3 regions of the Pseudomonas sp. MF06569 genome follow, and region 2 is predicted to be linked to each of the others. Evidence: riboswitches for the same ligand, from Rfam matches in the RefSeq annotation. Region 2 holds a riboswitch; each other region holds the start of a gene.
What was found. Region 2 has a riboswitch for cobalamin ahead of AC19YQ_RS17130 (ABC transporter substrate-binding protein). Riboswitches for the same ligand answer to the same signal wherever they lie in the genome.

Region 1 (9,572 bases), on a different contig from region 2:
TCAACTTCCTGCGCTTGATGCCGGCCGACGCCCGTTCGGGCATCTTGAGCAGCTGGTATCAGAACAGCGGCAAGCTGAAGATGTGGATGGACTACCAGAAGATCGACACCGGCACGCCGAGCGGCATGAAGCTCGATCCGGCCGACCCCAAGCGTGACTTTGCGCTCAAGCTGATTGAACGCGCCGGCACCCTGAATGCACGGCCCGACCCGATCAACCGTTGCGTCGGTGCTTACTGTTCACGCCCCGACATCCCGCAAGAGTTCAAATACGCCGAGCAGGCACTGAGCCGTCTGACCTCGCGCCCTGCGGCGGGGCTGTCGGTCATCAGTCAATTGCCAGAAGCCAGCATGCTGCGGATCGAGGGACGTGACGGCAAACGCGAGATGTACAGCATGCTGCGCAATCGCGCGCACACCAACGTGGCCTTCATGCTGGGCGAGGAATACCGGCTGGAGCCTGGGCTGGACACCCTGGCCATCTACCCCGGGGTGCTCAGCAGCTACCCGAACTTCATGTTCAATATCCCGACGGGGCAGGTTGAGGCCTTTGTTGAAGCGATGGAGCAATGCAAGGATCAAGAGACCTTTGACACCATTGTCGAGCGCTGGGGGATTCGCCGTAGCCATCCACAGTTCTGGCAGTACTTTCACGATATTGGCCAGTACATCAGCGAAACCGACCCGGTAGAGGCCGGTGTGCTGGATATGAACCGCTACGAAAACCTGTAATCAGCCACTAGAATTTGATACATGGGGTGTGGCTTTCCTGACAAAAACACTAGGACTTTGTCAGGCGCGCCGATTGGCGTAAACTGCGTCCCATGTCTGCGAGGAGATTCCATGAGCGCCATAACGATTACCGACGCTGCCCACGATTACCTGGCTGATCTGCTGTCAAAGCAGAACACCCCGGGTATCGGCATCCGCGTCTTTATCACCCAACCCGGTACCCAGTACGCCGAAACCTGCATTGCTTACTGCAAGCCGGCTGAAGTCAAATCTGAAGATACCGCCATCGGCCTTAAAAGCTTCACGGCCTGGATCGATTCGTTCAGCGAACCCTTCCTTGACGATGCCGTGGTGGACTACGCCACCGATCGCATGGGTGGTCAGCTGACCATCAAGGCGCCAAACGCCAAAGTGCCGATGGTCAATGCCGACAGCCCGATCAACGAGCGCATCAACTACTACCTGCAAACCGAGATCAATCCCGGTTTGGCCAGCCACGGCGGTCAGGTCAGCCTGATTGAAGTGGTTGAAGACGGTATCGCGGTGCTCAAGTTCGGTGGCGGTTGCCAGGGCTGCGGCCAGGCGGACGTGACGTTGCGTGAAGGCATCGAGCGCACCCTGCTTGAGCGTGTGCCGGAGCTCAAGGGCGTACGTGACGTGACCGACCACTCGCAGAAAGAAAACGCCTACTACTAACAGGGCGTTCGCTGCGAAGCTGAAGAAAAAACGGTGCCCCGTGAGCACCGTTTTTTTATGGCTGCGCGATTCGGATTGTGCGGGCGCAGCAGAACCTAATGGGATCTACCTGACAGGCCACGCCGTCCGTATCGCGAGCAAGCCCGCTCCCACAGGGGGAGAGCGTTCAAGGCCGATACAGATGCGCATGCCCCGCACGGTACAGCGACGAGTCCCCAAAACTGTCACTGGCCAGCACCCGGCCCACCAGGATCAGCGCCGTACGCCTGAATCCCTTGGCCTGGACCTTGATCGCGATGTCTGCAAGCGTCCCTTGCACCCAGTCCTGGTCAGGCCAGCTGGCGCGATGAATCACGGCAATCGGGCAATCACTGCCGTAGTGCGGGATCAGTTCGGCAACGATGTTTTCAAGGTTCTTGACCCCCAGATGAATGGCCATGGTCGCCTTGTGCTGCGCCAGGCTGGCCAGTTCTTCTCCGGCTGGCATAACGGTTTTTTCGGCGTAACGGGTCAGAATCACGGTTTGCGAAATATCGGGCAACGTCAGTTCGGCCCCCAGAATGGCCGCACAGGCCGCGGTGGCAGTCACTCCCGGAATGATCTCAAAGGCAATGCCCAGCTCACGCAAGCAGCGGATCTGTTCGCCAATGGCCCCGTACAAGCTGGGGTCGCCGGAATGTACGCGGGCCACGTCCTGGCCTTTGGCGTCGGCGGCCTTGATCAGGGTGATGATCTGCTCAAGGTGCAGTTGCGCACTGTTGATCACCTGCTCAGCCTGATGGCCTTGCAGCACGGCCTCGGGGACCAGCGAACCCGCGTAAATGATCACCGGGCAACTGCGAATCAGGCGCTGGCCCTTGACGGTAATCAGCTCAGGATCGCCGGGTCCGGCGCCGATGAAATAAACAGTCATGGCAGTCTCTTGAAGGGGTTGAGATAGAGCTGTTCTTGAACAACGCTCATAGTGAGGCGGGGGATTATCGCGGGTTTTGCTCGAAACAGGCCAACGCAAAGGTGGCGCCTGGTGATTTTTGTCGCGTAATCAGCAAGGTAGCGGGTGCGCCGGCGAACCGCTCGGCCAGGGCCAGCGCAGCACTTTCGGCAATCCCGAAACACCCGGTTTTCTCGAACACAAGGTTCGACCGGTGACTCAGCTGAGGGGCGTACGGGGCAAGCTGTTGCGCACTGAAGACCTCAAGCTCCAGTTCCAGTCGAGCTGCCAGTTGCAGCAGTCCGGGTTCCTGGCGCTTGAGATCGACACTGGCCAGGGCACGGACCGCATTCAGCGGGATCCCGGCCCGGGCCAGAGAGCGTTCGATCAGACTCAACAGCTCTGCCGCGGTGCAATCCTGGCGACAGCCCAGGCCAATCACCAGGATTGGCGCTGTGCCGGTTGCCGTCATGCCGAGTACTGGCCTTCAGACTTGCGGCGAAACAGCCAGGCGCTGATCACGCCCAGGGCCAGCCAAAAGGCGAAGTTGGTCAGTTGCGAAGCAATCTTGAACTGCGACTCCAGCTCGGCCGGGGCCAGGCTTGAATGCACCAGTGGCTGGGGTGCGCCAAAAATATGCGGAACCACCAGAATCGCCACGCCCAGCACTTTCAGCGCCCAGTGCTTGCCAAATACCATCAGTGCGATGGCCACTGCGGTCGAAGCTGCGGTGCTGACCCACCAGATTTGACGCTGCAGCAAATCTGCCGCTGCAGTGCCCGGCAACTCGGGTGGCAGGCCCAGGGTCGGCGCCAGGCAGAACACCGCATAACCGGCAAGGCCCCAGAGCAGGCCCTGGGAAGTGCGCGTCGGGGCACGCAAGGTGTAAAGGCCGGCCAGCATCAAGGCAAAACCCACAGCAACCACCAGATTGCCGCCCGTGGTAGACAGCACGCGCTGCCAGCCATCTTCCGGCTCCCAGGCCTCGGCGTCGTGCTCGTGGGCTGGCATGGCCATGTCGGCATGCTCGTGCACTTCAGTGGCAGCAGGTTTTTCGTAGGTTTCGGCCTGCAAAATGAGTGGCGACACCCACAGGCTTTGCAGCAGGGTCAGCAGCAGGGCGGCCAGCAAGCCGGTGAAGCCTGCGGTTTGGGCGATACGCTTAATCATGGCAGGCAGTCTCAATGGCACGGGAAGGCGGAGCTGTGACGGGTGTCATGGGCCGCATTGTGAACCGCATCGATATGGGAGAACCCGGCGAAGTAAACGAGAAAAGCCCCCAGTACCGCAGCACCGACAGCCGCCACAATGCGTTGGCTTTGGGTGGCAGTGGTCGCGGCGGAATGGGTACGGCTGGTGCTGATAGACATGGCGCTTGCCTCAGGTCGGACGACGGGCAGCAAAGCGCAAGAAAACCCCGCGAACGAAGCCCGCAGGGTTTAACAGCGCCCGCCCACCGCGGGTTTGTTATTGAAAAATAACCAGGCCGGTCTCCGGGCTTGCGAGGGGCTCAAGCGTTGAGCCTGCAAACATCTCCTTCCCATGCACTCGGCACAGTGGATTTGATGTTTCTCTCGCTTACCGTTGCGGGGGCAGCGCCGGACTTGCCAGGACTAACGCCTGACGCACCGGTTTCCCGTTTCACCCTGTGAAGGGCACCTGATACAAGATGTGTAGGAAACCACAGCCCAGGAGAGTCGTCAATTTAAAGGGGGGGGTGTAGTCGCTGCCGCAGGCTGCGATAAGGGCCGCAGGACCTTCAAAAAGCGGGGCCGCTACGCAGCCCTCGCAGCCTGCGGCAGCGACTACACGTCAGGCGGTCAGCAGGCTTTTGACTTTGTCGCGCAACTGATCAATGGAGAAAGGTTTGCCAATCACCGCCATGCCTTCTGCGACCTCAAGGGTTTCGGCATAGCCGCTGGCAAACAGGATGGGCATTTTCTCGCGCAATTGGCGGGCCTTGGCTGCCAGCTCCCGGCCGTCCATGCCCGGCAACCCGACGTCGGTCATCAGCAGGTCAATGGGCTGGGCCGCATTCTCCAGCAGTTCCATGGCCTGCTCGCTGCCGTCTGCTTCAAGCACGCTGAAGTCCAGTTCTTGGAGCACGTCTACGATCAGCATCCGAACAATGGCGTCGTCTTCGACCACCAGGATGGTGGAGGGTGTAGCGGACATAATCATGATCTCGATAAAAAATGTAAGCGTGGGTCTCGCTGCAGCAAGGATAGCCTTGCCCAGCATTTGAATGTGCCTCTTTGTACGAAAATGTTCATTGTTGGGTAAGAAAATAGAACTATTGCTCGGTAATCCGGCAAACTCCAGTTTTTTAAGACTGCCCACAGGCCTGAAAATGAACTCACCTGTATCAATTGATGAGCGAAGCTTTCGCAAGCTTCTGAGTCGCAACGTTGGCTTGCCCCTGGCTGTCGGCGTGCTCAGTGCCGCGTTATTCGTGATCATGGTCAGCTATTTGTTATCAGTGATCAGGTGGGTGGAGCACAGCGACCGGGTTATCAGTAATACCAACGACGCCGTGCGGCTGACGGTGGATCTTGAAAGCGGCATGCGCGGGTTCCTGATTACCGGCGATGAGCATTTTCTGGACCCCTATGCCGTCGCCAAGCCGCAAATTGCGCTCCAGTTGAAGGGGTTGCAGGAGCTGGTCAGCGACAACCCGCAGCAGGTCGACCGGCTGAAACGCCTTGAGGCGCTGCAAAATGAGTGGAATGCCTACGCCCAGTCGATGGTCGATCTGCGCCGTCAGGACGGTGATTACCGTGCGGCCATACAGGCGGGGCGGGGCAAACGCCTGGCGGACGAAATTCGCAAAGAATATCAAGACTTCATTCAGATGGAGCAGCAGCTGCGAGTGGCTCGCAGCGAAGAGGTCAGTCGTACAACGATCATCAGTATTGGCCTGTACCTGATTTTCGTACTGGGTTTGAGCGGCTTTTTGGCCTATATCGGTCGTCGCGATTTACTTGAACTTTCAAAGAGTTACAACAATGCCTTCGAGTCGCAGATCAAGACTGCTCAGCGTCTGGAACAACAGGCCTGGTTGCGCAACGGCCAGACCGAGCTGGCTGAACAGGTGCTGGGGCGCCTGACGCTCAACATGTTGGGCCACAACATCCTGCAGTTCTGTGCCCAGTACCTGGGATCCGTGGTGGCGGCCGTCTATGTGCGTGAAGATCACGGCGATCTCAAGCGTGTGGCCAGTTATGGGTTTTCCCGCGAGCAAGAGGCGCAGGGCCAACTGATTCGCAACGGCGAAGGGATTATCGGGCAGGCAGTCAAGCAGGATAAGTTGATTCGACTGGACAACGTACCCGCCGACTATTTCTCCAAAGTCAGCTCCGGGCTGGGCGAAGGCAGCCCGCGCAGTGTGCTGGTGGTGCCCACCAGTGATGATGATCGCGTCAACGGGGTCATTGAGCTGGGCTTCCTCAGGCCCCTGAGCGAGCGGGACGTAGAGCTGTTCGAATTGATCGCCGACAACATCGGCATGTCGATTGAAGCGGCGCGCTATCGCCAGCGCCTGCAAGAGGTGCTGGCCGAAACCCAGCAGCTCAATGAGCAACTGCAGGTGCAGCAGGAGGAACTCAAGACCGCCAACGAGGAACTCGAAGAGCAGTCGCGCATTCTCAAAGAGTCCCAGACCAGCCTCGAAACCCAGCAGGCCGAGCTGGAGCAGACCAACGAAGAGTTGGCCGGCCAGCGGGATGCAATGGACCGCAAGAACACCGAACTCAACCAGGCCCAGGTGCAACTTGAAGAACGGGCTGAAGAGCTGCAACGCTCCAGCAAGTACAAGTCCGAATTCCTGGCCAACATGTCCCACGAGCTGCGCACGCCGCTGAACAGCTCCTTGATCCTGGCCAAGTTGCTGTCCGAAAACCCGCAGCAGAACCTCAGCGCAGAACAGGTCAAGTTTGCCGAGTCTATTTACTCGGCGGGCAATGACCTGCTTAACCTGATCAACGACATCCTGGACATTTCCAAGGTAGAAGCCGGCAAGCTCGAAGTGCGCCCCGAGCACACCAGCGTGGCACGGGTGGTCGAAGGGTTGCGCAACATGTTCCAGCCGCTGGCGGGCGACAAGTCCCTGGGCTTTGAGGTCCAGTTGCAGCCCGGCACGCCGCCCATGATCTACACCGACAGCCAGCGTCTGGAGCAGATCCTCAAGAATTTGCTGTCCAACGCGGTCAAGTTCACGGAGCAAGGCCAGGTCAGCCTGACGGTATCCTGTCAGCCGGGCGAAGGGATTGCCTTTACCGTGAGCGATTCCGGGATCGGCATTTCCGAGGAGCAACAAGACTCCATCTTCGAAGCTTTCCGTCAGGCCGACGGCACCACCAACCGCCGCTATGGCGGCACAGGGCTGGGCCTGTCGATCTCCCGTGATCTGGCGACATTGCTGGGCGGTTCGATCGATGTCAGCAGCGAGCCGGGCAAGGGCAGTATCTTTACCCTGATCCTGCCGCAGCAGTATGTGGAGCACGGCGAAGAACCCGTGCAACTGCCTGTTGGCCCCGCGCCACGGGTTGCAGTGCGGGTACCTGAGCCCCGGCCGCTGCTTGCCGTTGAGTCTGCGGCGGTGATTGAGCGCTTCATGGATGACCGCGAGCAGGCGCCATTTACCACGCGCTGTATTTTGGTGATTGAAGATGAGCCAAACTTTGCGCAGATCCTCTTCGATCTTGCACATGAATTGGGCTATCGCTGCCTGGTTGCCCATGGTGCGGACGAAGGTTTCAGCCTCGCGGTGCAGTTCATTCCCGATGCAATCCTGCTGGACATCCGCTTGCCGGACCATCCGGGGCTCACGGTGTTGCAGCGCCTGAAGGCTATGGCGTCGACGCGGCATATACCGGTTCACGTGATTTCCGCTGAAGACCGGGTTGAGGCCGCGATGCACATGGGGGCGGTGGGGTACGCCTTGAAGCCGACGACCCGTGAAGAGCTGAGAAATGTGTTCGCTCGCCTGGAGGCCAAGCTGACGCAGAAGGTCAAGCGGGTGCTGCTGGTCGAGGATGATGACTTGCAGCGCGACAGCATTGCCCGCCTGATCGGCGACGATGACATCGAGATCACCGCGGTCGGCTATGCCCAGGAGGCGCTCGACCTGCTGCGCACCACTGTTTACGACTGCATGATCATCGACCTCAAGTTGCCCGACATGCTGGGCAACGACCTGCTCAAGCGCATGTCGACCGAAGATATCTGCTCGTTCCCGCCGGTGATCGTCTACACCGGGCGCAATCTGACCCGGGATGAAGAAGCCGAGCTGCGCAAGTATTCGCGCTCCATCATCATCAAGGGCGCCCGCTCACCCGAGCGGTTGCTCGATGAAGTGACATTATTTCTGCACAAAGTCGAATCTCAGTTGTCCCATGATCGGCAAACGATGCTCAAGACCGCTCGCAGCCGCGACAAGGTGTTCGAGGGCCGCAAGATTTTGCTGGTGGATGACGATGTACGAAACATCTTTGCCCTGACCAGTGCGCTGGAGCAGAAGGGCGCGATTGTGGTCATCGGTCGCAATGGACGCGAAGCCATCGAGCGCCTGGACGAAGTGGAAGATATCGACCTGGTGTTGATGGACGTGATGATGCCCGAGATGGATGGCTACGAAGCGACCGTCGAAATCCGCAAAAACCCGCGCTGGCGCAAGCTGCCGATCATTGCGGTCACGGCCAAGGCAATGAAGGACGATCAGGAGCGCTGCCTGCAGGCAGGTTCCAATGACTACCTGGCCAAACCGATTGATCTGGATCGACTGTTTTCGTTGATCCGGGTCTGGCTACCGAAAATGGAACGACTCTAAGTGCAACGAAACACTGACATCGAGTTAAGGCTGCTGATCGAAGCGATCTATCTCAAATACAGTTATGACTTTCGCGATTACTCCGGCGCCTCGATCAAGCGCCGGGTCAATCATGCATTGCGTCAGTTTGACTGCAGCACCATTTCGGCCCTTCAGGAGCGCATCCTCCATGACCCGACGGCCTTTATGCAGTTGCTGCAGTTCCTGACCATTCCAGTGAGCGAGATGTTTCGCGACCCGGAGCATTTTCTGGCCATTCGCCAGGAGGTGGTGCCGATCCTCAAGACCTACCCGTCGCTCAAGATCTGGATTGCGGGGTGCAGCACCGGCGAGGAGGTGTATTCAATGGCCATCCTGTTGCGTGAAGAAGGCCTGCTGGATCGCACCATCATCTATGCGACCGATATCAATCCGCGCTCTCTGGAAAAGGCCAAGCAGGGGATTTTCTCCCTGGACAATATCCGGACCTATACCCACAACTACCAAAAGGCCGGTGGTCAGCGTTCGTTTGCCGATTACTACACCGCCGCCTATGACTACGCGATTTTTGACAAGACGCTGCGCGAGAACGTGACCTTCGCCGATCACAGCCTGGCGACGGATAGCGTGTTCTCAGAAACCAATTTAATTTCATGCCGTAACGTATTGATTTATTTCAATAAAAATCTTCAAAACAGAGCCTTTGGTCTGTTCGAGGAATCGTTGTGTCATCGCGGATTTCTGATGCTTGGAAGCAAGGAGACGCTGGATTTTTCGGACTACAGCAAACAGTTTTCCCCCGTGCTCAAGCAAGAACGGATCTACCGCAAGCTATGAAAAACCATGACCGTTACCTGACCGATCCCAGACCTGTCGAGGCGGTGGTGATCGGTGCGTCTGCGGGCGGGGTTGAAGCGTTGCTGACTATTTTTTCCGAGCTCAAGCCTGGCTTCCGGCTGCCGATTATCGTGGTGCTGCACTTGCCTGAAGAGCGACGCAGCCAGTTGGCCGAGGTGTTTGCCCGGCGCTTGCCATTGGCGGTCAGGGAGGTTCAGGACAAACAGCCGATTGTGCCGGGCACCCTGTACTTTGCAGGTCCCGGGTATCACGTTTCGATTGAGCAGGATCACAGTTTTTCCTTGAGCCAGGAGGAGCCGGTGCATTACTCGCGACCTGCCATTGACTACCTGTTCGAATCCGCAGCCGATGTGTATCAACAGCGTCTGGCTGCCATTTTGCTGACGGGCGCCAATCGGGATGGTGCCCAGGGGCTGAGCGTGGTCCAGCAGTCGGGCGGTCTGACCATTGTGCAGGATCCTGACGAGGCACAGGTTGCAACCATGCCCCGTGCGGCACTGGACCTTTTTCAACCGGATTGCATTCTTCCATTGCGCGGCATTGGCCGTCT
Region 2 (9,572 bases):
GGACGGTGTGTTCCATGTGTCCCAGGCGGTTGCCCGGCACATGATTGCTCGCGGGCGCGGCAAGATCATCAATATCTGCTCGGTGCAAAGCGAACTCGCGCGCCCGACCATCGCGCCCTATGCGGCCTCAAAAGGCGCAGTAAAGATGCTCACCAAAGGCATGTGCGCAGAATGGGCACGTCATGGCATTCAGGCCAATGGCCTGGCACCGGGCTACTTCGCCACCGAGATGAATCGCGCCCTGGTCGACAACCAGGAGTTTTCCGAGTGGCTGTGCAAACGCACCCCGGCGGGCCGCTGGGGGCGGGTTGAAGAGCTGTGCGGAGCGGCCGTGTTTCTCGCCTCCCCGGCGTCGGATTTCATCAACGGTCAGACGCTGTTTGTGGATGGAGGCTTGACCAGCGTTGTTTGACCCGCACCCGCAAAAAACAATAACAAGGAACACCCATGAGCACTCTTAAAGAACCTGCACTGCCCTTGACCGATAGAGCCAGTGCCCAGGTAACGACCAAAGGCTTTGCGTCCAAACGCTGGTTGTATCTGATCCCGCTGATTTTCATTACCTACAGCCTCGCGTATCTGGACCGGGCCAACTATGGCTTTGCCAGTGCGGCGGGGATCGAGCAGGACCTGGGTATCACCAAGGGCATGTCCTCGCTGATAGGTGCCCTGTTTTTCCTGGGGTACTTTTTCTTCCAGGTGCCGGGCGCCATCTACGCGCAGAAATACAGTGTGCGCAAACTGGTGTTCTGGAGCCTGATTTTGTGGGGCTTTTGCGCCATGGCCACGGGCCTCGTGACCAATATCCCCATGCTGATGTTTATTCGCGTCTCCCTGGGGATTGTTGAGGCGGCAGTCATGCCGGCGATGCTGATTTTCATCAGCAACTGGTTTACCCGCAAGGAGCGTTCGCGGGCCAATACTTTTCTGGTACTGGGCAACCCGGTCACGGTGTTGTGGATGTCGGTGGTATCCGGGTATTTGATTCAGGCCTGGGGCTGGCGCGAAATGTTTGTGATTGAAGGCGCGCCTGCAGTGCTGTGGGCATTCGTCTGGTGGCGCATGGCGCGGGACAAGCCCGAGCAGGTCGACTGGCTCACTGCCCAGGAAAAAACCCAACTGGCCGCGACCCTCGCGGACGAACAGAAAGGCATGAAGCAAGTCCGTAATTACCGGCAGGCGTTCACCAGCCCTGTGGTGATCCAGCTGTGCTGTGTTCACGCGCTGTGGAGCATTGGCGTATACGGTTTCATCATGTGGCTGCCAAGCATCATCAAACAGGCCGCGGCTGCGGATATCGTCACCGTCGGCTGGCTGAGTGCAGTGCCCTATGTCGCTGCCGTTGCCGCGATGCTGGCGGTGTCCTGGGCCTCAGACAAAACCCAGCAACGAAAACGTTTCATCTGGCCACTGCTGGCACTGGGTGCACTGGCCTTCTTCTGTTCGTACCTGATCGGTTCTTCGCACTTCTGGGTGTCGTTTGCACTGCTGACAATTGCCGGTGCCGCGCTGTACGCCCCCTACGGGCCCTTTTTCGCGCTGATTCCGGAGGTCATTCCGGCAAACGTGTTCGGCGGCGCCATCGGCTTGATCAATGCGTGTGGAGCATTGGGTGCCTTTGTCGGCTCGTGGATCGTTGGCTACCTGATCGGCCTCACCGGAAATCCCGGAGCGGCTTATATCTTTATGACCGCAGGCGTTTTGTCCTCGGCGCTGTTGATGGCATGGGTAAAAATTCGGCGTTAACAAACGCCCAATTCTTGCGAATCTTTCTCATGGGGATGACAGCGCAAACGGAAATGTTATAAAGTATCAATACCTTGTATGCACTCCTTGCCTGTGATCCCTCAATGACTACCGCAACCCTCGCTCCACCTCCCAACAAGCGCCTGCTGTCCATCGACGCCCTGCGTGGCCTGGTTATCCTCCTGATGCTGCTGGACCATGTGCGAGAGACGTTCTTTCTGCACCGCCAGGTGTCCGATCCCATGAACGTCGACATCACCGACCCTGCCCTGTTTTTTAGCCGGACCCTTGCCCACCTGTGTGCCCCGGTATTTGTCTTGCTGACCGGTCTGTCGGCGTTTTTGTACGGCGAGAAGTATCAGGGCAAGCGCGATGTCTCGGCGTTTCTGTTCAAGCGCGGGCTGTTTCTGGTGGTGCTGGAGTTCACTCTGGTCAATTTCGCCTGGACCTTCCAGCTCCCGCCCTCGGTCATCTATATGCAGGTGATCTGGGCCATTGGCGTGAGCATGATTGCCCTTGCAGCGCTGGTCTGGCTGCCCCGTCCACTGTTGCTGGTACTGGGTCTGGTCATTGTCGCCGGGCATAACCTGCTCGATACCCTGCATTTCCCCGTGGATTCGATGATGCATATCCCTTGGGCGATTTTGCATGATCGTGGCTGGATCGAGTTCTCGGACAACTTGCGCCTGCGCACGTCTTACCCTGTGCTGCCCTGGATCGGTGTGATCGCGCTGGGTTACTGCATGGGTCCCTGGTTTGCCCGCTCTGCCCCGGCTGACGTACGTCAGCGCTATCTGTTGCTTGCAGGTACGGTGGCGCTGCTGGGTTTTGTCGTACTGCGTTTACTGAATGGCTATGGGGAAGCGCCGTGGGTGAGTCATGACGGCTTCACGCAGAGCCTGATGAGCTTTTTCAACATCACCAAATATCCGCCTTCGCTGCTGTTTCTCGCCTTGACCCTGGGGGCTGGCCTGTTGCTGCTACTGGGGTTTGAGCGGGCCGGGCAACGCAAGTGGATCGCCACCCTGGCCGTTTTCGGCGCTGCACCGATGTTCTTCTACCTGTTGCACCTGTACGTGCTCAAAGTGCTGTATGTGGCGAGTGTCGCCCTGTTTGGCCAGAACCAGGGCAGCTACTTCGGTTTTGACAGTATCGCTGCGGTATGGCTGACGGCAGTACTGCTGGCCACATCGCTGTATTGGCCGGTGCGCTGGTTTGCTGCCTTGAAAGCCCGTCGCAGAGATATTGCCTGGCTCAAGTATTTCTGAATCTGACACCCACTCCCTCTTGCAAACAAGATCGACTATCATCCCGCCGCCGGTCCCCCCCAAGGGGGGGTTAAAAGGGAATCCGAAGTGCCTCTGTCGCACCAAACGGAACTGCCCCCGCAACTGTAGATGACGAGCCTGCTCCGTGTTTGCCACTGGGATACCTCCCGGGAAGGCTGGAGCCAGGCGATGACCCATCAGTCAGGAGACCTGCCGGCAAAGTCAAAAAACCAACCGGCGGGGTGTCCGGGGAAGGCATCCTTGCTCTCGTGCTGTTGCGCCAACAGTGCTCGGTGATGTGTTCCCGGCTGTACACCTGCGTTTTGTGTACGATCAAATGGAGATTGCATCATGCTGTTGCACCGCGCTGTTACCCTTCTTGCCACCCTTGCCTTGCCAGCACTGGCCCATGCGGCCCCTACCCAATACCCCCTGACAATCGAAAACTGCGGCAGCTCGCTGACCTTTCAGCACGCACCCCTGCGTGCCGTGACCATCGGCCAGGCCGGTACCGAGATGTTCTATGCATTGGGCCTGGGCGACAAACTGGCGGGCACCTCGCTGTGGTTCAACGATGTACCCGCCCGGTACAAGGCGCAGAACGACAAGGTCGAGCGGCTTGCCGACAACGACCCAAGCTTTGAGTCGGTGATTGGAAAACGCCCGGAACTGGTGGCGGTGCAACTGGAATGGATGGTGGGCCCGCAGGGCGTGGTGGGTACTCGCGAACAGTTTCACGAACTGAAAATACCCACCTACCTGATGCCTTCGGACTGTGAGGGCAAGGACAATCTTGTAGGTGCAGACGGCACTCGCCTGCAGGCATTCAGCATTGACAGCGTCTACAGGAGCATCACCCAGCTGGCTGAAGTGTTCGATGTGCAGCAGCGCGGCGAACAGCTCAACGCCGAACTCAAGGCCGGCCTTGAAAAATCCACCGACTCGCTCAAGGGCAAGGACCTGAGCCACACCAGCGCGCTGTTCTGGTTCTCCAGTGCCGACCTGGACATCGACCCCTACGTTGCAGGTCGCAAGGGCATCCCCGACTTTATGCTCAATACCCTGGGCATACGTAATGTTGTGGAATCCGATGAAGAATGGCCAACCGTCGGCTGGGAAACCCTGGCCAAGGCCAACCCGACGTTCCTGATCATCGCACGCATGGATCGACGTCGTTTCCCGGCCGATGACGTTGAGAAAAAACTCGAATTCCTGCGCACCGACCCTGTGACCCGCAACATGGATGCCGTCAAAAACAACCGCATCATCATCCTTGATGCCCATGCCATGCAGGCCAGCCTGCGCATGTTCGACGGGCTCGAAACACTCGCGACAGCCATCAATGCCTACGACCTGCCCAAATGAGTGCAAGGCTGATGCTCACACTGCTGGCCTTCGTGGCCTTGCTGTTGGCAGTGCTTGGCGGGGTTGCCATCGGCGAAACGCCGATCGCCCCGGGCGTGGTGCTCCAGGTGCTGGCCAACAAGCTGTGGGCTGCCGGGTATGTGCTTGATCCGATCGACGAAGGCATTGTCTGGAACTATCGCCTGACCCGTGCCTTGGTGGCTGCAGCCTGTGGTGCCGGGCTGGCGACGTGCGGGGTGGTGTTGCAGTCTTTACTGCGCAACCCCTTGGCCGACCCCTACTTGCTTGGCATTTCTGCCGGTGCTTCGACCGGTGCCGTGCTGGTGGCGGTACTGGGCCTGGGTGCGGGCGCCATCTCCCTGTCTGCAGGAGCCTTTGCCGGAGCCATCACCGCTTTTGCTCTGGTCATTGTGCTGGCTCGCGTCAGCGGACCAGCCAGTACCAGTGCCCAGATCATTCTGGCGGGGATAGCCGGCTCGCAGTTGTTCAACGCGATCACCGCGTTCTTGATCACCAAATCGGCCAGCTCTGAACAGGCCCGCGGGATCATGTTCTGGCTGTTGGGCAACCTCAGTGGCGTGCGCTGGTCCTCGGTATGGCTGGCAGTGCCAGTGGCAGTGCTCGGGTTGGCGGTGTGCATGTGGCACAGACGGGCACTGGATGCGTTCACGTTTGGTGCGGACTCTGCGGCGTCACTGGGAATTCCTGTGCGCCGGGTGCAACTGTTGCTGATCAGCTGTGCAGCCCTGGTGACTGCTGTGATGGTGTCCATTGTCGGCTCCATCGGCTTTGTCGGGCTGGTCATCCCCCATGCCGTGCGCTTGCTGTCAGGCACCGGCCATGGGCGCCTGGTCCCCCTGAGCGCACTGGGCGGCGCATTGTTTCTGATCGCCGCCGACATTCTTTCCCGCACCCTGATCAAGGGCCAGGTGATCCCTGTAGGCGTCGTTACCGCGCTGATCGGTGCGCCGGTTTTTGCGCTGATTTTGATCAGCAGGAGAAATGCCCGATGAATGAGGCAATTCCAGTATTGAGTTGCAGCGACCTGAGTTACTGCGTCGGTACTGCTCAACTGCTGCAAGGCATCAACCTGAGTGCGCTCCCAGGCGAGACCCTGGGCATTATCGGGCCTAATGGCTCGGGCAAATCCACGCTGCTCAAGCTGCTGGCCAATCTGCGTGTGCCCAGCCGTGGCGAAGCCTTTATCCACGGACAGCCGCTCAGAAAAATGAGCCAACGCACCATTGCGCAACAACTGGCGGTGGTTGAACAGCATGCCGATACCCATGATGGGATTGGTGTGTTCGATGCTGTCGCCCTTGGCCGCACTCCCTGGCTGTCAGCATTGTGCCCGTGGTCTGGCAACGACACGGCCATCGTCGAGCAGGCCTTGATCGATGTGGATGCAACACACCTGCGCAGCCGAACCTGGCGCAGCCTCTCAGGGGGTGAGCGCCAGCGTGTACACATCGCCAGGGCCCTGGCCCAGCGCCCGCAGATCCTGTTGCTGGACGAGCCCACCAATCACCTTGATATCCAGCACCAGCTGGCCATTTTGAAAATGGTCAAGGCCTTGCCCGTGACGACCCTGATCGCATTGCACGATCTCAACCAGGCGCTGAGCTGTGATCGCCTGGCGATTCTTGAGCGAGGCCGTTTAATTGCGCTGGGCAGCCCCCTTGAAGTCCTGACCCCACAACGCCTTGAGGCCACCTTCGGGGTCCAGGCGCACTATTTGACTGACCCTTTTGACGGCGCACAGATTTTACGAATGCGCCCCTTTTAAACCTTTTTATGTAGAGCAACTCATGCGTATTTCTTCCATTACCCTGCTGTTGACCACTGCCCTGCTCTGTACATCGGTACTGGCCCAGACCCACGAAGTGAAAATGCTTACCCGCAGCGCCACGGCCGGCATGGTCTATGAACCGGATTACTTGCAGATCGCCCCCGGTGACACGGTCAAGTTCATCCCCACACAAAGCAGCCACAATGCCGCCACCCTGCCCGGTCTGCTGCCTGAAGGGGCACAACCGTTCAAAGGCAAGCTCAATCAGGAAATCGAGCAGACCTTCACCGTGCCGGGGCTCTATGGCATTCAGTGCATCCCGCACCTGGCCATGGGCATGGTAATGCTGATCCAGGTAGGCGAACCGTCAGCTCAGCCCCCGCAACTGCCCGCTACGCTACCCAAACGTGCACTCGACCGCCTGAACGCCTCCCTGCAAAAACAGCAGGTGGAAAAATGAGTGCCGTGCGATCGCGCTCCGCGATCCTGATCGCTCTCGCCAGCCCGTTGGCGTTTGCCGAGTCGGCACAGGAACAGGCCAACGGTTTTATCGAAGACAGCACCTGGAGCGTGCTCAACCGTACGGTCTACGACAGCCGCGAATATCGTCATGGCGCCAGCAACAGCGGCGCACGCAATGCCTATAAACCGCGCTCGGAGCGCAATGGCTATGCCGAAGAGTGGGCATACGGCTTGATGGGCACCCTGCAGTCAGGCTTCACCCAAGGCCTGATCGGCGTTGGAGTGGATGCCCACGCCTACATGGGGCTCAAGCTGGACAGCGGCGGCGGACGCGCAGGCAAGGCCCGCCTGCTCGGGCTGGATAACGACGGCTACCCCAAGGACAACTACGGCCGAGGCGGCGCAGCGATAAAACTGCGCATGTCCAATACCGTGCTCTCCTATGGTGAACAGCGGGTCAAGACGCCGGTTTTCAGCTCATCCGACAGTCGCCTGCTACCGGAAACCGCCACGGGGGTGTTCCTCACCAGCAACGAGATCAATGACCTGAAAATGGTCGGCGGGCATTTCACCGAAAGCACTGACCGCAACGCCAGCAGCCACGATCAGGGCTTTGTGGTGAACTACTCGAACGGGCCCAAAGGCAATGCCTTCGACCTCGCAGGTGTCGTCTACACCCCAAGCAAAAACCTCAGCGCCAGTCTCTACAGTTCCCGCTATGAGGACACCTGGAACCAGCATTACCTGGGGGCCGTCTTCAGCCACGCCATTGATGAAAACCGTTCCCTGTCGCTGAACCTGAACCTGTACCGCACCACCGATGAAGGTAAGGCGCTATCAGGCAACATCGACAACACCACCTGGAGTTTGCTCAGCACCTATGCCCAAGGCCCCCACAGTTTCAGCCTGGGATATCAGAAAGTTCATGGTGATACGCCGTTCGATTACGTGACGCGGGGCGCCATTTTCCTTACCAATGCGGTGCAATTGTCTGACTTCAACGCGCCCAATGAGCAGTCGTGGCAAGCACGTTACGACCTGGCAATGACCCCTTGGGGCATGCCCGGACTGGTATTCAGCGCCGCTTACGTGCGTGGCAGCCAGATCGACGGCAGCCATGTCGACCCTCGGGGCGGGTATGCGTATTTGGGCTATGGCAAAGGCGGGAAACACTGGGAGCGGGATCTGGAAGCGCGTTACGTGATTCAGAGCGGAACGGCCAAGGGCACCATCATGTCATTGCGACACAACGTTCATCGCGGCAACAAGGCACAGGCTGAACTGGACACCGATCAGATACGTCTTGCGGTTGAGTACCCGCTGACGGGGCGTTTCTGATCGGGTTGACGCACATTTAAACCCGTCGCCCCTGTAGCCGCTGCCTCGCTCCTTCGGCAGCGGCTACAGGTTTCGCCGTCAACAACGCGCCGTAGCAGTTGACGAGTAGAACGAGGCTACGTTCGATCGCGAAGCGGTCGCAAAGCCAGTACACGCGGGATGCCTGACAAGCCGTGAAAGCAGATTTTACGACGGCTACGTCGGGGTGCCGCATCACGCCGGACGCAGCCTCGTTCCTTCGGCAGCGACTACAAGGACTCTGCCCGGTTTAGTGCATCGAACCATGATCGTGATGCATCGGCATGCTGTTCAATGCCCGTGCCTGGGCCTTGACCTCAATCGACTCTTTGACCCCTTTGCTGTCTTCGACAATCAGGGTCAACGGTACCTGGTCACCGACTTTAATCTGACCGACCAGGTCGATCAGCATCACGTGATAACCCTCAGGCACGATGGCAACGCTCTTGCCCGCTGGCAATGCCACCGATGCAACAGGCTGCATGCTCATCACGTCATTTTCCATCTTCGACTCGTGAATTTGCACGGTCTTGGCAACGGGTGACTGGACTTCAACCAGCTTGCTGTCGCTACTGGCCGTGATGTGCATAAAAGCGCCGGTCGAAGGTTGCCCCGCAACGGTGGCCCGGACCCAGGCATCATCAACAACAGTTTGCGCGTTAACCTGCAGGCTCAGGCCCAGCAGCGACAGCAACAGGTAGTTCACAGGCTTCATAGGGTTGACTCTTTCAAAGGAGGCGTTGATTAACAGACGGACATCACGGTCAGCAAGTCTTCAGTGCATTGCTTGGCCGAGAGTGACGGCGACAAGCCAAGGCGCAACACACCACGGGAATCGAAGACGAAACTGGTAGCCGTATGGGACATGGTGTACGAATCACCCGTAGGGATTTTTTCGTAGAACACTTTGAATTCTTTAGCCGTGGCAGCCGTTTCTTCCAGGGTGCCGGACAATGCAATAAAGCTCGGATCGAAGGCTTTCACGTAGGCATCCAGCATGGCCGGCTTGTCCCGCTCCGGATCGAGGGTAATAAAGACCACCTGCAGCCGATCACCGTCAGGCCCCATCATCTTCTTGGCCTGTGCCGCACGGGCCAACGCAGTCGGGCATACCGCGGGGCACTGGGTAAAGCCGAAGAAAATCATCGGCATCATCCCGCGAAAACTGCCGAGCATCATCTCGGTACCCTCAGCATCCCTGAGCTTGAACTTGCGCCCCAGGATTTCATTGCTCAGGTCTTTTCCGTACTTGTATGACAAACCGCTGCCACTGTCGCAACCTGCGATCAAGCCCAGGCTGAGCAAGCCAAGACCGGTGACTACGCGGCGGCGAGTCAGTAATTCATTCATGTAAGGTTCCTTTAAGCGGCCCTTTAAACGATAAAGGCCTCAACCCTGCGTGCGACGAGGCAGGTGTGTACGCTGCCCGATGCCAGGTCTGACCAGGCTCAGTGCGTACGATTGCTGTGGGATAGACGTGTTGCATGGGCGCAGAATTTAACACTCTCACTGACCTGTCGCACGGTACAGACGCCCCTCTATGGTGCGCTCCGCCTCCCGCAGCCAGTAAAACCGGGCGATACAGC
Region 3 (9,572 bases), on a different contig from region 2:
GATTGCGCACTGCGAGCCCGGGACCGGCAACACATTCAGTGCGCCGTAATAGGCGCAGGCAGCTTGCTCAAGACCATCGTCGGTTTCAGGCAAACGCGCCCAGGCACGCTCGGGTATCTGCGGGATATCAAAAGGCCAGGGCGCAAGGCCAGTGGACAAATCCAGCCAGTCAGCCTCGTCAATGCCGTAGTGCAACGCCGCTTTGCGTAAACGCCCGCCGTGTTCAAGCATAGAACTCACTCCACGCACACAGAATCAATAGCCACAGCCATACGCCACGTTGCACCAGTTGCCAGCCACGACCAATCGAGTCCGCATCCGCTGGCACGCCTTCGCCCAATTGCGGACGCTCATGCAGTTCGCCGTGATAAATCGCCGGCCCACCCAGTTCGACACCCAGGGCGCCTGCGCCTGCGGCCATGACCGGGCCTGCATTGGGACTGTCCCACTGAGGTGCCTGCTTGCGCCAGCACTTCAAGGCCAGTCGGGTTTTACCCAATACGGCGTAAGTCAACGCAACCAGCCTTGCAGGAATATAGTTAAGAACATCGTCGATACGGGCAGCAGCCCAGCCAAAGCGCTCAAAGCGTTCGTTGCGATAGCCCCACATCGCGTCCAGCGTATTGCTCAAACGATAGAGCACCACGCCCGGCGCTCCCGCCACGACAAACCAGAAAATAGTGGCAAAGACAGCATCACTGCCGTTCTCCAGCACAGATTCAGTGGCCGCACGTGCAACTTCAGTGGGGTCCAGCTCGCTGGTTTGGCGACTGACCAGATAGCCGACCCGGGTCCGTGCCTCCTCCAGATCGTTGGCACGCAATGCCTCGGCAACCGGCTGCACGTGCTCACCGAGACTGCGCATGCCCAGCGCACAATACAGCGCCAGAATTTCCACCAGCCAGCCGATATACGGCAGCCATGAAAGCGCCGTTGCAAGGATCGTCAGCGGCAACACTGCCAGCACCCAGGCCGTCACTCCATGACTGCGCCAGCCACGTCCGCCGGAATTGAACCGCTGTTCGATACGCTCGGCCATTCGGCCAAACGCAACCAGCGGATGCCAGCGCTTGGGCTCGCCAAACAGCGCATCCAGCGCCACTCCGGCGACGCACAACAACGCCACACTCATGGACTCACTCCCCAATAATTCTCATACACCAGTTCACTCAGTGGTCGCGCTTGCGCCCACCCTTCCAGCACCAGCATGGGCGCGGGATAAAAAGCCTCGACCGGGCCCAGGCACAACACTGCCAGGGGTTTGGCTCCCGGGGGCAACCCCAGCAAGCTCGCCAGCGCCTCAGGCTCGAACAACGACACCCACCCCATGCCCAAGCCTTCTACACGTGCTGCCAGCCACAGGTTTTGAATGGCACACGACAACGACGCCATGTCCATTTCTGGCAGGGTACGTCGACCAAAAATATGCTTTTCACGGTCATCCATCAACGCCGCCACCAGCACCTCGGCACAGTCCTGGATGCCTTCAACCTTGAGCGTCATGAATTCATCGGAGCGCTGGCCCAGCGCCTCGGCGGTCCGTACCCGCTCGGCCTCGACCAGGCCCTGAATCCTGCCTCGCAGTTCCCGGTCAGTGATGCGGATAAACCGCCACGGCTGCATCAGCCCCACACTCGGGGCCTGATGCGCCGCCTCAAGCAAACGCGACAACAGTTCAGGTGCCACACTGCCACCGCTGAAGTGCCGCATATCGCGGCGCTCGGCGATGGCGCGGTACACCGCTGCGCGTTCTTCAGGACTAAAGGCGTTATCGGTCATGGCGCCGTCACAGCGCACGGCGCAAACAGCGCAGCAATCGCCTGAGGATTGGACGGAAAGTAGAAGTGCACGTAAGAGGCGGTCATCCGCCCTTCGCGATACACCGCTTCGGCACCACGCCCGCCATTGGGGCTCAGGCCACGGGCAACAGGTTCAAGCTCTGTGCTGGTCAGCGAGTGATGGTAAGTGTGACCACGCAGCAGCCCCTCGGGCATGTCCACCGATTGCAATGCCAACGCGGCCAGACGCTTTTGCATCGTCGCCTCCCCCGTCAGCAACCCCACCAGCTCGGCACGCTGACCGTCGACATCGGTCAAGGCGTCGAGCAGATAAAGCATGCCGCCACATTCGGCCAGCAACGGTTTACCGGCTGCGTGATGGGCGCGAATCGCCTCCAGCATCGGTGTATTGCGCGACAGCTCAAGGTGATGCAACTCGGGATAACCGCCCGGCAAATAAAGGCTGTCAGCTTCTGGCAGGCGGACATCGCGAATCGGCGAGAAAAACACCAGCTCGGCTCCCATCGCCCGCAGCAGATCCAGACTCGCGCCATAGGTGAAGGCAAAGGCTTCATCCCGGGCCACGGCAATCCGAACCCCGGCCAACAATCGCTCGACCAGCACAGGCTCGGGCGCTGCAAATTCAACGGCGGGTGGCAGCGCTACCTCACAGGTGCTGGCCAGGGCATTGGCTGCCGCGTCGAGACGCGCATCCAGGTCGTTCAGCTCACTCGCCTGAACCAGCCCCAAGTGTCGACTCGGCAACTCGATCCCGGTCTCGCGAGACAACGCGCCGTACCAGCGCAGGCCTTCGGTCAGGCTGCCTTCAAGCAACTGTGCATGACGCACTGTGCCAACCCGGTTGGCCAGCACCCCGGCAAACGGGAGGTCCGGTTGATAGCGGGCCAGGCCCAGGGCCAGCGCACCAAAGGTCTGGGCCATTGCGGTGCCATCAATCACACCCAGCACCGGGACGCCAAAATGGCGCGCTAGGTCGGCGCTGGAAGGTGTACCGTCGAACAGACCCATCACGCCTTCGATCAGGATCAGGTCCGCTTCACCAGCGGCTTCCCACAGCAGGCGGCGACTTTCATCCGCGCCCACCATCCACAAATCCACCTGATAAACCGGCGCACCGCTGGCGCGTTCCAGAATCATCGGGTCCAGAAAATCCGGTCCACATTTAAACACCCGCACCTTGCGCCCCTGATTGCGATGCAATCGGGCCAAGGCGGCGGTAACGGTGGTCTTGCCCTGACCGGAGGCCGGTGCGGCGATCAACACCGCGGGGCAATGACGCGACTCTCTCATGCTTGAACACTCACAATTCGATGCCTTTCTGGGCTTTGATCCCGGCCTGGAATGCGTGTTTGACCACACCCATTTCAGTCACGGTGTCGGCCAGGTCTATCAGTTCAGGTTTGGCGCCACGCCCGGTGACCAGCACATGCTGCATTGGCGGACGGGCTTGCAGGTCGGCGAGCACCTGCTCAAGGTCGAGGTAGCCGTGTTTGAGCGCGATGTTCAGCTCATCCAGTACAACCAGCACGATGGACGGGTCACGCAGCATCTCGCGGGACACTTCCCAGGCGGCTTCGGCGGCCGCGATATCGCGTTGGCGATCCTGGGTTTCCCAGGTAAAGCCTTCACCCATCACGTGATAACGCACCTGCTCGGGGAAGCGGCGGAAGAAGATCTCTTCGCCGGTGCTGTTGCGACCCTTGATGAACTGCACCACGCCGCACTGCATGCCGTGGCCCATGGCCCGTGCCAGCATGCCAAAAGCGGAACTGCTCTTGCCTTTGCCATTGCCGGTCAACACCAGCAGTAGCCCGCACTCATTGGGCGAGCTGGCAATGCGCTCATCCATGACGGCTTTTTTGCGCAGCATGCGCGCCTGATGACGTTCGTCGCGTTCGGGGGATTCGTTCATGGCAGCTCTCCGTTGGGGCTCAATGATGCAAACGGGAGGCGGGGGGGAATTCATAAAAAACACACTGCATCGCCCGCCGCGAGAGTGGTGGATGGATCAGGCCGGTCTCCGGGCTCACAAGCGGACGGCCCTGTACAGAGCGCCCTTGTCCACGCGCCTTCCCGTGAGCAATCACAGTGGCAGTTGGCGTGGCATTGACTCGTTTACCGTTGCGGGGGCAGCGCCGGGATCATGGCGGTTGTGCAGGACAAACACGCCCTCACCGGCTTCCCTGTTTCACTCGACCAACGTTACGTTGCCGAGCACCTGAAACAAGCCGCGAAGGTTAGAGGGTTGGGGGTGGAGCGTCAATTAAAGGTGGCACCAATAGGGCTATACAAAGCTACGACCTGAACCTTTGAAGGGCTAAGCTTCTCTATGACTTACAAGACCAAAACCTCATGGAGATTCACATGCTCAAGCGCCAGCACGCTATTGTCATCGCACTTGCGGCAGGATTGGCTGCCTGCGGCGAGTCGTCGACCCTGCAAGTGAGTGATGGCACCGGCCCCTCGCCCAAATTACCCGAACCGAACAAAACCCTGATACCCACCGTCAATATCGCCCCGGCGGTCGGTTGGGCTGATGGCGCCACGCCCATTGCCGCCCAAGGCCTGGAGGTCGCCGCATTCGCCGAAGGCCTGGATCATCCGCGCTGGCTCTATGTCTTGCCCAACGGCGATGTGCTGGTCGCAGAAACCAACGCACCGCCCAAACCGGATGACAGCAAGGGGATCAAAGGCTGGATCGCAGACAAGGTGATGGCCCGCGCCGGGGCCGCAGTGCCAAGTGCGAACCGGATCACCCTGTTGCGCGATGCAGACCACGATGGCGTGGCCGAAACCCGCACGGTCTTTCTCGACAATCTGAACTCGCCTTTTGGCATGACCCTGGTGGGCGACGAGTTGTATATCGCGGACGCCGACAAGCTGTTGCGCGTCCCCTATCAGGCGGGCGAAAACAGCATCAAAGCCAATCCGGTCAAGGTGCTCGACTTGCCGGGCGGCCCACTGAACCATCACTGGACCAAAAACGTCATCGCCAGCCCTGACGGCTCTAAGCTGTATGTCACCGTCGGCTCCAACAGCAACGTGGGCGAGAACGGCATGGACAAGGAAGAAGGCCGCGCCGCGATCTGGGAGGTTGATCGCGCCACCGGCAACCACCGTATTTTCGCCTCGGGCCTGCGCAACCCCAATGGCATGGACTGGGAACCCAAAACCGGCAAGCTCTGGACAGCGGTAAACGAGCGCGACGAAATCGGCAGCGACCTGGTGCCCGACTACATCACTTCAGTTCAGGATGGCGGCTTCTATGGCTGGCCCTACAGCTATTACGGCCAGCACGTGGATGTACGGGTCAACCCGCAAAATCCGGAACTGGTCGCCAAAGCCATTGCACCGGACTATGCCGTCGGCCCGCACACTGCATCCCTGGGGCTGAGTTTTGCCGAAGGCAGCAAACTGCCCGACTTTACTCAAGGCGCGTTTATTGGCCAGCACGGTTCCTGGAACCGCAAGCCGCACAGTGGCTACAAAGTGATTTTTGTACCCTTTGCCGACGGAAAACCCACCGGTATGCCGGTTGATGTTCTGACCGGCTTTCTCAACGCTGACGAGAAAGCCATGGGCAGACCCGTGGGCGTGGTGATCGATAAACAGGGCGATTTACTGGTGGCCGATGATGTCGGCAACAAGGTTTGGCGGGTGTCGGCAAAGCCAACCAGCAAATGAAACAGTGGGAGCGGGCTTGCTCGCGATGGATACAACGCGGTGTAACTACAACGCCGCGGTGATCCAGTCGCGAGCAAGCCCGCTCCCACCCAGCGTGATGCAGGTTCGGGTTTACGGCAGACGCGCCAGATGCTGCTCGGTCGGCAAAACGCGCTTGGCATTCAGATAGGCTTTTTGCCAATAGGCTTTATTGAGACTGTCCAGCTTGACCGTACCGCCAGTGGCCGGTGCATGCACAAAACGGCCTTCACCGACGTAGATCCCGGCATGGCTGACCTGGGAACCACCGTTGGTGGCGAAAAACAGCAAGTCACCGGTTTGCAGCTTGTCCTGGCCAACATTCTGCGCCTGCATCACGATCATTTCACGGGTCGTGCGCGGCAACGAAATGCCCGCCGCGTCGTTGTACACGTACTTGATCAGACCACTGCAATCAAAACCTGAATCCGGAGTATTGCCACCCCAGCGATAAGGCGTGCCGACCAGACCCAAGGCACGAAAAAGCACGTCGGCGGCAATCGGCGAGGTTTCTTCATAAGGGCTGGCAAACACGACAGGTTTTTTGACCACCGCAACAGGTGGCGGGTGGCTGGCGCAGGCACTGAGCAGTGCTGCTAAGGTCAAGAGGGCAACGCGGGCCATGGTCGACATAAACAGAATGTTCCTGATTCTGGATACGGCAACTCTGGCCGCGAAACCTGAAGCCGCGAAAGGGGTCACCTTCGCGGCTTCAAGGATTTAACAATGCGACTGAATTCTAGCCCTTAGCAGCCAAACTTCAAGTAAGACATTAACTTTACTTGCGGGCTACTACGCTCGCAGGAGCCATCGCCAGGGCGCGCTTGGCCTCAATAAAGGTCTTGCTCCAGTAGCTGTCACCCAGGTTATCGATCCGCACACCACCGCTGCGGCGGCTGCTGGAGTGGATAAACTGGTCATCACCCAGGTAAATCCCGGCATGGCTTACACGGCCACGACCATTGGTGCTGAAGAACAGCAAATCACCGGGCTTGAGGTTGTTTCGTGCGACCAACGGTGCTTTTACGTTGATCATTTCGCGGGTTGAGCGCGGCAATTGCATGCCGGCTTCTTCCTTGAAGAGATAACCAATGAAGCCGCTGCAATCGAAGCCTGCCTCAGAGGTGCCGCCAAAACGGTAACGCGTACCGATCAGGGACATACCGCGCTCGAGGATGCTGTCAGCCAGAGCCGGCAACTGGTAAGGCTTGCTGTTGGCGGAAAATTCAGCCAGTTCTTTTTCGGTGGCAAGTTCTTCCTGATAAAGAGCGGAAGATTGCGATACCGAGGATGACTTTTGAACCTGATGATCGACAACTTGCTGCGACACTGGCGTGTGGGCAGCGCAGCCAAACAACAGGGTAACGAGTGCGAGAGGCACGAGGGGTGCGAAGCGCTTTAGCATGGGCACGACCGTGGCTTGTAAGAAAAGTAGCCGCGACTATGCCCTCTATGATCCTCATTTGCAAATTCAATCGATCAAAATGTGACTTGATGGTTTTGTCGTGACATCTAAGGCTTTACACCCCTGACAATAGATTTTGCGCACAAAGCTCTTGAGCCGCGCAGGGTTTCTGGCGCCTGAAAACTGCCGAAAACGGCTGCAGACCGCAGTTTTAAAGGGGTGAGCTACCAACCCAGGGTTTCTTTCAGGAAAGGGATCGTCAACTTGCGTTGCGCTTGCAGGGAGGCCTGATCGAGCCGTTCGAGCAAATCAAACAACGCACTCATGCTGCGAGTGCCTCGCGTGAGAATAAAATGCCCGACTTCGTCGGTCAGGTGCAGGCCGCGACGTGATGCGCGCAATTGCAAGGCACGCAACTTGTCTTCATCAGACAAGGGACGCATCTGAAAAACCAGCGCAAGGGTCAGTCGGGACTTGAGGTCAGCCAGCTTGATGGGCAATTCACGGGGCGAGGTAGACGCTGCAATCAGCAGGCGACGCCCACTGTCACGCAGGCGATTGAAAAGATGAAACAGTGCCTCTTCCCAGTCGGCACGTCCGGCCACCGCCTGGAGATCATCCAGACAAACCAGCTCGTACTGCTCAAGGTTATCGAGGATTTCAATGCCGCGATCCAGCAACTCGGCCAGAGGCAAGTACACCGCGGGCTCACCCATCTGCTCAAAGCGCAGGCAGGCAGCCTGTAGCAGGTGTGTGCGGCCTACGCCCTGCTTGCCCCAGAGATAGATCAGGCTTTCAGTCCAGCCGGCGTCGGCTTCGCACAGTCGCTCGACATAGCCGAGTGCAGCGGCATTGGCGCCTGGATAGTAATTTATGAAGGTTGCGTCATCACGCAGACGCACACCTAGGGGCAGCTGAATCGGTTTCATGCTGACTGAACAGTTCAAGCGAACTGTTAGTGGCCTCTGTGTAAAGTTCTAAAAGTTTATACCCGTGTAACCGGGCACACAATGTAACAGACCACGAGCAAAATCAAAGGTTTGCGTTAAGGTCTTGGATTGTTTGATCTTTTCCTGACGATTAAGGTGCTGCGAACGCACATGAAAAAGGCGGGACCACCTGCCCGGTGAGCCCGCCCTTCACAGAACCTGGCCGTTACAGCTCCGGGTCTTCGCTGCCTTTATAGGCGTGGGAGTCCTTGTACATATCCTGCAAGTGACGCACCAGCACCATGATCACCGCCGCCACCGGCAGTGCCAGCAACACACCGGTAAAGCCAAACAGCTCGCCACCCGCAAGAATCGCGAAGATCACCGCCACCGGATGCATACCGATCTTGTCACCCACCAGCAAGGGGGTAAGGACCGTACCCTCGAGTGCCTGACCGACCATAAACACCGCCACGATCCCGAGCATCGGGTACAGGTCACCGCCAAACTGGAACAGGCCGGCGATCAACGCCGCACCAATGCCGACAATAAAGCCCATATACGGCACGATGGCCGCCACCCCCGCCATCAGGCCGATCAACAGCCCCAACTCGAGGCCGACAAACATCAGGCCCGCCGAGTAGATCACCCCCAGCGCCAGCATCACCAGCAACTGGCCACGCACAAACGCGCCGAGCACGTCGTGACACTCCTTGGCCAGCGACACAATCTGATCGGCCCGGGCCCGCGGCAACAAGCCGCGAATCTTGGCCATCATGATGTTCCAGTCTCGAAGCAGGTAAAACGCCACTACGGGAATCAGCACCAGATTGGCCAGAAAGCCGATCAGGGCCAGGCTGGATGCCGTTGCCTGGGACAGGACGATGCCGACAATGTCAGTGGCCTGCCCCATGTGCTCGGTGATTGCCGCCTTGATCTTGTCAAACTTCCAGAAGCTGTCACTCAAGCCGAGCTTGGCCTGCACCCACGGCATGGCCGTGTGCTGCAACCAGTCGAGCACCAGCGGGGCCAACTGGTACAGCTTCAACAGTTGCTTGGCCAGCAACGGCACCAACACCAAGAGCAGCGTCATCATAATGACAGTGAACAGTCCAAAGACCGCGACCGTGCCCCAGGTTCTTGAAAGCCCGGCTCTTTCCAGCCGATCAACCACAGGGTCGAACATATAGGCTAGGACGATTGCGACCAGAAAAGGCGTAAGTATCGGATGCAGAAAATACACAAACAGGGCGAACCCCAGCCCTACGCCCCACCACACCCACCGTCGCGAATCAGCCATGAGCCACCCCATCCCTATATAAAGAAGACAACAACCTACCAGCGAAACCGAAGCTGAGCCGCTGGCGCTGAAGCAACACCGGGCGCCTGGCCTGCACTTGTCACTGCGGGTACCTGTTCTGCCGGTACTTCCTGCAGTTGCGCCAACCCGAGTTGCGAGCGCAGCTGCTCGGCGCTGCCATTGACCTGATACACACTACGATCACCGTCGACGCTCTTTAGTTGCGCGCCGAAAGGTTCGAGCAAATGCCACAGTTGCGCATAGCGCGGTAGCGTCATGCCCTGCACTTCAAGCAACTGCTCCGTCGAGACACCGGGCTTGACCGTATAACGCGGCGCCAGACGCTGGCTCACCGCAAGCATCACGGCATCGGCCAGCGACGCCTGATCCGGTGCCTGAGCACTGCCCTGCTCCTGCTGATCGCCAACCCACAACCG

Region 1: another riboswitch for cobalamin. It lies ahead of AC19YQ_RS16155 (CbtB domain-containing protein); the one in region 2 lies ahead of AC19YQ_RS17130 (ABC transporter substrate-binding protein).
Region 3: another riboswitch for cobalamin. It lies ahead of cobO (cob(I)yrinic acid a,c-diamide adenosyltransferase); the one in region 2 lies ahead of AC19YQ_RS17130 (ABC transporter substrate-binding protein).

The regions. Positions count from the first base shown of each region.
Region 1 covers NZ_JCBCUZ010000017.1:66,056-75,627, reverse strand. The annotation lists gene AC19YQ_RS16180 (fatty acid cis/trans isomerase) at 1-731, shown strand, start outside; gene nfuA (Fe-S biogenesis protein NfuA) at 843-1,427, shown strand; gene cobM (precorrin-4 C(11)-methyltransferase) at 1,594-2,340, opposite strand; gene AC19YQ_RS16165 (cobalamin biosynthesis protein) at 2,405-2,830, opposite strand; gene AC19YQ_RS16160 (CbtA family protein) at 2,827-3,528, opposite strand; gene AC19YQ_RS16155 (CbtB domain-containing protein) at 3,540-3,728, opposite strand; cobalamin riboswitch at 3,826-4,036, opposite strand; gene AC19YQ_RS16150 (response regulator) at 4,171-4,533, opposite strand; gene AC19YQ_RS16145 (response regulator) at 4,709-8,185, shown strand; gene AC19YQ_RS16140 (CheR family methyltransferase) at 8,186-9,001, shown strand; gene AC19YQ_RS16135 (chemotaxis protein CheB) at 8,998-9,572, shown strand, end outside.
Region 2 covers NZ_JCBCUZ010000019.1:75,960-85,531, reverse strand. The annotation lists gene AC19YQ_RS17145 (SDR family NAD(P)-dependent oxidoreductase) at 1-412, shown strand, start outside; gene AC19YQ_RS17140 (MFS transporter) at 448-1,746, shown strand; gene AC19YQ_RS17135 (acetyltransferase domain-containing protein) at 1,851-3,014, shown strand; cobalamin riboswitch at 3,048-3,246, shown strand; gene AC19YQ_RS17130 (ABC transporter substrate-binding protein) at 3,366-4,379, shown strand; gene AC19YQ_RS17125 (FecCD family ABC transporter permease) at 4,388-5,392, shown strand; gene AC19YQ_RS17120 (ABC transporter ATP-binding protein) at 5,389-6,165, shown strand; gene AC19YQ_RS17115 (pseudoazurin) at 6,188-6,628, shown strand; gene AC19YQ_RS17110 (OprD family porin) at 6,625-7,968, shown strand; gene AC19YQ_RS17105 (copper chaperone PCu(A)C) at 8,237-8,701, opposite strand; gene AC19YQ_RS17100 (SCO family protein) at 8,731-9,336, opposite strand.
Region 3 covers NZ_JCBCUZ010000002.1:42,798-52,369, reverse strand. The annotation lists gene cobD (threonine-phosphate decarboxylase CobD) at 1-231, opposite strand, end outside; gene cbiB (adenosylcobinamide-phosphate synthase CbiB) at 224-1,132, opposite strand; gene bluB (5,6-dimethylbenzimidazole synthase) at 1,129-1,779, opposite strand; gene AC19YQ_RS02565 (cobyrinic acid a,c-diamide synthase CobB) at 1,776-3,089, opposite strand; gene cobO (cob(I)yrinic acid a,c-diamide adenosyltransferase) at 3,100-3,711, opposite strand; cobalamin riboswitch at 3,794-4,036, opposite strand; gene AC19YQ_RS02555 (PQQ-dependent sugar dehydrogenase) at 4,164-5,483, shown strand; gene AC19YQ_RS02550 (C40 family peptidase) at 5,595-6,134, opposite strand; gene AC19YQ_RS02545 (C40 family peptidase) at 6,280-6,906, opposite strand; gene hda (DnaA regulatory inactivator Hda) at 7,131-7,835, opposite strand; gene AC19YQ_RS02535 (AI-2E family transporter) at 8,062-9,135, opposite strand; gene AC19YQ_RS02530 (DUF2066 domain-containing protein) at 9,171-9,572, opposite strand, start outside.